Regions from separate parts of the Paenibacillus sp. GYB004 genome, predicted to be linked through region 2. Evidence: riboswitches for the same ligand, from Rfam matches in the RefSeq annotation. Region 2 holds a riboswitch; each other region holds the start of a gene.
The links. A riboswitch is a leader RNA that binds a small molecule or an ion and turns the genes downstream of it on or off. The one in region 2 is predicted to bind cobalamin.

Region 1: another riboswitch for cobalamin. It lies ahead of PV433_RS05935 (ABC transporter substrate-binding protein); the one in region 2 lies ahead of PV433_RS33490 (ABC transporter substrate-binding protein).
Region 3: another riboswitch for cobalamin. It lies ahead of nrdI (class Ib ribonucleoside-diphosphate reductase assembly flavoprotein NrdI); the one in region 2 lies ahead of PV433_RS33490 (ABC transporter substrate-binding protein).

Annotation. Positions count from the first base shown of each region.
Region 1 covers NZ_JARBDB010000009.1:81,821-84,085, forward strand. Annotated here, with positions in the region: gene PV433_RS05930 (hypothetical protein) at 102-665, shown strand; cobalamin riboswitch at 991-1,200, shown strand; gene PV433_RS05935 (ABC transporter substrate-binding protein) at 1,384-2,265, shown strand, end outside.
Region 2 covers NZ_JARBDB010000073.1:88,616-90,880, forward strand. Annotated here, with positions in the region: gene PV433_RS33485 (alpha/beta fold hydrolase) at 1-321, opposite strand, end outside; cobalamin riboswitch at 691-893, shown strand; gene PV433_RS33490 (ABC transporter substrate-binding protein) at 1,181-2,173, shown strand; gene PV433_RS33495 (cobalamin-binding protein) at 2,218-2,265, shown strand, end outside.
Region 3 covers NZ_JARBDB010000047.1:230,890-233,154, reverse strand. Annotated here, with positions in the region: gene nrdE (class 1b ribonucleoside-diphosphate reductase subunit alpha) at 1-990, opposite strand, end outside; gene nrdI (class Ib ribonucleoside-diphosphate reductase assembly flavoprotein NrdI) at 977-1,336, opposite strand; cobalamin riboswitch at 1,543-1,741, opposite strand; gene PV433_RS19615 (cysteine dioxygenase) at 2,039-2,265, opposite strand, start outside.

The DNA of each region.
Region 1 (2,265 bases), on a different contig from region 2:
ACAGGCTGGAGGACGAGCGTCCCGGAGAGATCGCGGTCTTCCTGCAAGGCGCCGCCGGCGATCTGAAGCCGCGTCATAGTGCAGAGGACGGCCGCTTCAAGGTGTGCTCGACCGCGGAGATGCAAGCCGCAGGCGACGAATTGGCGAGCGAGGTGGGCCGTGTCCTGACGGATGGGACGTATGCCGGGATCGAAGGTCCGTTCCGTTCGGAGCTGGCCAGCATCGACTTGTCCGCAGGGGCTCCCGACGAGCGGAAGATGGCCCAGTTGCTGAGCGGGGAGGCGGGCGAATTTTATCGCCGCGCGGCGGAGCGGACGATCAAGGCGGAGCAAAGGGGCGTCGTGAAGACGAAGCTTCCGCTCTATGTGCAAACCTGGAAGCTGTCGGATCGGGTTGTGCTCGCAGCGCTGGAAAGCGAAATCCCGACCGAATATTCGCTTATGCTGAAGCGCGGCTGCCCGGACCGGAAGCTGATCGTGCTTGGTTACTCCAACGGCGTTTATTCGTACATCCCGACCCGCCGCATTCTCAAGGAGGGCGGATACGAAGCGGATCACCCGTTCACGATCGGCTTCAAGAGCCGCTTTGTGCCCGAGATGGAGGAGCTGATTTTGCAGGAAGTGAGCCGGCAGATGAATGCAGGAATTACGGATCAGCGGCAGTGAGCGATAACAACTAGGCATGGATAGAGCCTAAGCGCTTGGGTAACCGGGCGCTTTTTGTCATTGCGCAGCTTGTCCTTGGGGCCCGGCTCTCGCGGCGAACCGGAATTCCGGAATCGACCTATGGAGAGCACATTTTAGAGGGAATCAGGAGGGGGACTCGGCGGGTTCGGTTTTCATAACGAGGACCCGCTTATTACGGTCGTATGGGGAGCGGGGAACGGCTGGCGGCACGCATGGCATTTGTACGAGATGTATTGTAAACCCGCCGGATATAGCCTATAATCGATCCGTAAGCAAGATGTCCGCAGACGGTTCGCCGCTGCGGAAGGAATCGCTGTCAACAGGTGCCCGGAAGTCAGCATGCGACCGGGTTAAAAGGGAAGTCGGTGCAAGTCCGACACGGTCCCGCCACTGTGATATAGGAGCTTCCTCCACTAGGCCACTGTCTGATGCAGACGGGAAGGCGGAAGAAGCAGCGCTTGATTATAGGGCGCATCCTATGAGTCAGGAGACCTGCCTGTTGCGTTTATGCACTGCTTCCTTCGAGGAAAAGGAGCCGGCAACATTCGGGAATTTCATGTATTCGTGCGGATGCGCGATTACCCGTGTTTGCTGCCCCCCTCCGGTCTAGGATGGGGGTTTTCTTTTGTGAGTCGGGTCGGAGGAATCGGGGGAACGTTCGTGCAAGGAGAGTAACTCTAAAGGAGAGGGAGCAACCATGAAGAAGCTGATCATGCTTCTGCTGTCCGTCACGCTTGCGTTCGCGCTCGCGGCATGCGGTCAAAAGCAAGAAGGGGGCGTCAAGGAGCCGGCGCCGGCAACCGGAGGTTCGGCTGCAACCGGCGGGGAAGCCGCAGGCAAAAAGACTTCCTACCCGCTTACGATCAAGGACGACTCCGGCAAGGAGTTTACGTTCGCGAAGGCGCCGGAACGCATCGTATCGCTGTCTCCGACAGAGACGGAGGTGCTGTTCGCGCTGGGGCTCGGCAGCAAGATTGCAGGCGTGTCGAATCTCGACGATTACCCGGAGGAAGCGAAAAGCAAGCCGAAAATGGGCGATCTGCAAGGAAATCCGGAAGCGATTATCGCAGCTAATCCGGATATCGTATTCGCAGGACTGTCGCTGAACAAAAATTCGGTGGCGAAGCTGAACGAGCTGAAGTTGAATTTGTTCCAGACGAACCCGAAAACGATTGACGCCGCGATCGAGCGCGTTCTTCTGTTCGGACAAATTACAGATACCCAGGCGCAGGCGGAGAAAGTCGCCGAACAGATGAAGAAGGAAAAGCAGCAGGTCACGGACGCTCTGAAAGGGCTGAAGGAAGACCAGAAGAAGAAAGTATATATCGAATTTTCCCCAGGCTGGACGGTCGGCAAAGGCGAATTCATGGACGACCTGATCACGCTGGCCGGCGGCGTCAACGTCGCATCCGACCTGCAGGGCTGGAAGCAGATCAGCGAAGAGAAGATCATCCAGTCCAATCCGGACGTCATCTTCTTCGCCAAAGGCGTTCCCGATCTGGAGAAAACGATCCGCAGCCGCGGTGGCTGGGACAAAATCAATGCGATTAAAAACAATAAAGTGATCGGGCTGGACGAC
Region 2 (2,265 bases):
CAGGACGAACGCGTCCCAGAACACGAGACGTTTGATGCGGTCCGGTATCTGCTCGGCCGCCTTCTGGATGACCGATCCGCCGAAGCTGTGCCCAACGAGAACGATATCGCGCAGGTTGAGCCTCATGATAAAGGCGACGACGGACTTCGTGATCATCGCATGCGAGACATGTTTGTTCGGATCTGTGCCGTGACCCGCGTACTCCGGCGTATGGACGTCATGCCCTTGACTGCGCAGCGCCGCAGCTACGCCGTCCCAAAAGTGAGCGTCAGCCCAAGAGCCATGCACAAGCACGAAAGTAAGCCGCTGCTGGTTGGACATCCGCCAGCTTTCGTCCGATTCTAAAGCGCGACGCCTCCAGTGCAATCCGCCTTCGGAATAGGGGGAACTATAATGTCCGCGGGGACGAAACCAATAATCGGAATAGGGAAATTGATGAATTTCCGGTCGATAAGGAAACAAGGTAAACATCCTCTCCACAATGACATAGCTCAGTTTATGCCCAATGCATTTGAGAGGTACCCGTGCATGGTTCTTCGAAAACGAACGGGACACGATTATAAAGCGATCCTATCTTCATTGGACGTGGTCCTTCCACCGGCCGAGTGATCAAATTGAAACAAGCATAGCATCCCAGCCCATGCTATGGTATAATCGCCAGAGTGAAATGAGCTTGACTCTAGTGAAAGAACTGTATCAGCCAGTAGGTGCCCAGTGTTCGGTGCAAGACGACCGGATGCCGGGTTAAAAGGGAAGCCGGTGCGAATCCGGCGCGGTCCCGCCACTGTGTATCGGGGAGAACTCCACAAGCCACTGTTCCTTACGAGGGATGGGAAGGCGGGGAACTCGCAATGCCCGAGAGCCAGGAAACCTGCCTATCTGCGCTTCAGCCAACGACATCCTTCGCGGAAAAGGATTGGGCTATTCAGCGATTTGATCTTTACCAGCATGGTTGCAGCCATGCGCGTGAGCGGACCGGTGACGGGCGCGACGCGCTGCAGCGCCGTTTTTTTGGCGTCATGGCGGTATTTCGCCGTTGCGCCGTGCCTGGCAAATCCTTGATGAGCTGCCCCTTCCTCCGGAACGGGGTTTTTGATGTTGCGCCGGACGGTAGATACGGGATTTCAGCACCCTCAAGCCGTTCTCTACAATTTCAAACCGGAGAGGAACGAAACGCTTCATGAACAAGATTACCGCACTATTACTCGTTATCCTTCTTAGCTTCTCGATCGCTGCTTGCGGGGCGAGGAGCGGGGAAGAATCTGTTGTGAAAAACGGGGCGTCCCCAGCGGGAGAGACGGCGGCACCCAAACAAACAGATGCCGCTGTCACCGCCACTAAATACCCGCTTATCTTGAAAGATACGACCGGGACCGAAATAACGCTGCAAAAAGCGCCTCAACGCATCGCTTCCACCTCCACGGCCGAAACGGAAATTTTGTTCGCGCTCGGACTGGGCGACCGGATCGTCGGCGTAACGGATTTCGATAACTACCCGGAAGCGGCGAAGTCGAAGCCGAAGCTGGGCGGAGTTTCCGCTCCGAACGTGGAAGCGGTGCTGGCGGCCAATGCCGACCTGGTCATTACCGGCATTTCCATCAAGGACGACGCGCTGGGCAAGCTGCGCTCGCTGAACCTGCCGCTGTACAAATTCGAACCGAAATCGATCGACGATATTATCGCCAACGTCTTGATCATCGGACAATTAACCGATAAGAATAAGGAAGCCAAAGAACTGGCCGACAAGATGAAGAAGGACATCGACAGCATCAAAACCGCCGTCGGCACCGTCAAGCCGGACCAGAAGAAAAAAGTATACATCGAGTTTTCGCCGGGCTGGACGGTCGGCAAGGGCGAGTTTATGGACGAGGTGCTGACGCTGGCCGGCGGCATTAATATCGCTGCGGATACGAAAGGCTACAACAAGATCAACGAAGAGAAAATTATCCAGGACAACCCTGCCGTCATTTTCTATACGACCGGCACCAAAGATAAAGCGGGTCTTACGCTTGACCAAATCATCAAAGGACGCAACGGATGGGATAAAATCGATGCCGTCAAAAACAACCAGCTCGTCGGCGTCGATCAGGATACGCTGAACCGCCCGGGTCCCCGCATTGTGGATGGCTTGCGGACGATTGCAAAAGGCATCTATCCCGATCTGATCCAATAAGAGACAGCCACTCGCGTTAAGGAAGCCGAAGGGAGTGTCATGCTATGAGAATCGTATCGATCAGTCCTAGCAATTCGGAATTGCTAGGTTTT
Region 3 (2,265 bases), on a different contig from region 2:
AACCGCTTTTTTACGTATGCGGCCGTCGGCCATCAGCACGTCGTACATATCGTCCATATCCATATCGTCCAAATGGGTGCCGTAAGCCCGGTATACCGAGTATGGCGCGAATACGTGAAGCGGCTCGTTTTGCTCGGCCAGCTTATAAAATTTATCCGGCACGATCAAGCCGATCGATAACGTCTTCAGGCGGGATTTCTCGTCCGCGTTAATTTTTTTGCTGTCCAGAAACTCGATGACGTCCCAGCCGAAAATGTTGTAGTACGCCGCTCCGGAGCCTTTGCGCTGCCCCATCTGGTCGGCATAGGAGAACGCGTCCTCCATCAGCTTGAGCACCGGCATGATGCCTTTGGCTGCGCCTTCGACGCCCTTGATCGGCTCGCCGCGGCCGCGCAGCTTCGACAAGTTGACAGCTACGCCGCCCCCGATCTTGGACAGCTGCATGCACGTGCCGATGCCGTAATTGATCGAATTCAGCGAATCGTCGAGCTCGAGCAGGAAGCACGATACCATTTCGCCGCGCCTGCTCTTGCCTGCGTTCAGGAAGGTCGGCGTAGCCGGCTGCAGCCTGCGCTCCATCATCGATTCGGTCAGTGAGCGGGCCGCGTCCATATCGCCGCGCGCCAGATGGAGCGCAACGATCGCCACACGGTCCGGGAAATGCTCCATATATAGGGAACGGTCGTCGCTTTTTAAAGCGTAATCCGTGTAAAACTTCGATGCCGCCATGTAGGACGGGAATTCGAACTGGTATTGATGCGCGATGTTATAGATTTCTTCAACCTGTTCCATCGTGTATGTATCCAGTACATTTTCGTAAAAGTCGTTGTCGATCATATGACGGATTTTCTCAGCCGTCGAAGCAAAACGAACGCTTTTGCGGCCGACTTCCTCCATAAACGCCACGACCGCCTCCTGGTCTTTATCCAGGCTGAAAAAGCCGTCCTGATCGCGCTGCATCAACATGTTGTTCAACTCAATATGCCGCAACTGCGTTCACCTCCCGTACGAACTTCTCTACATCCTGCGACGTTCCGGCCAGTTCGAACTTGGCCAGCACCGGCACGCCGTACAAGTCGGAGATCCGGTCCGCGCTCCGCGCGAAGCCTTCTCCCCAATTACGGTTGCCGCTCGCGCATACGCCAATCATCTTGGCCGAGTTCCGTTTCAGGAAGTTCAGCGTTTTCTCCGGAGCCTGCCCGAATCCGGTTGTATAGGTAACGAGGACGAACGGCTCGTCGACAGTCATTTCTTCGTCAATCTTGACTGCCGGCAAATTCAGCTTGCTGACGAACCGTTTCACATTTCCCGTTCTGGAGTCGTAAGCGATCAACATCTGGATTCTCCTCTCTATGTACCCTAGACCCGCGAGTGTCTCTGCGGATGGGAAGATCCGCTTGCCGCAGGCAGCGGCTCCGCACCGATTCTGTTAAAAAAGACGCATCTGCGACAGCCCGGTGCCGGATGCGCCTTTTGCGCGCATGCCAAAGAACGCCTGCAAGCACAAGGACGATGCGGACACTTTCCTATCGACCGTAGGTAACGTGTCTAAGATATCGGGCAGGTCTCCTGACTCGGGGATCGGCACTTCAAGTCCGCCTTCCCGGCACTAGATGTGCCAGTGGCCAAGGACTGAAGCTACTCCCTTACAGTGGCGGGACCGTGCCGGCTTCTCACCGGACTTCCCTATTAAGCTATCGCGCCCAGTTGGGCGTGAAGCACCCGAACGAACAATATGTAGTTCATGGAATTTAATTTATATCAAGATATTGTGTTTGTCAATCGGTTCAGCCGCCTATTTAAGTATGAAAATATGAAAACGGAGAGAGGAAAAACGTCAATCTCGCATGGGGATTGAGATTCCCGACTTCAAAAAATTTTCGTCACATCTCCTCGTTTGCCCTGCCTCGCGCTTTTGCAAAAAACTAGTGAAAATGGATCTTCTCGGGACAAATTAATCAAGAATGGGAAAGGCAGGAGCATCTTCCGCGGCGTCTGCGGAAAACTCCTGCCTATATGATTCGGATAATTAGCGCCATTAAATAACATAATCCAGGACGTATTCCTCAGCGGCGCGATACGTTTTCGTCCCCGACAGCGGCGGAGCATACACATGTAAGGATACGGTTCGTCCGGACGCCGGATTGGCCATCTGATGGATTTGACCGTGCGGAGCATCCATTAGTTGACCTTCGCGCAGAATCGCCTCGGAGGACGCGCAGACGGCCTCACCCCGCCCTTCATTCCGGTAGATCGTATTCCGCA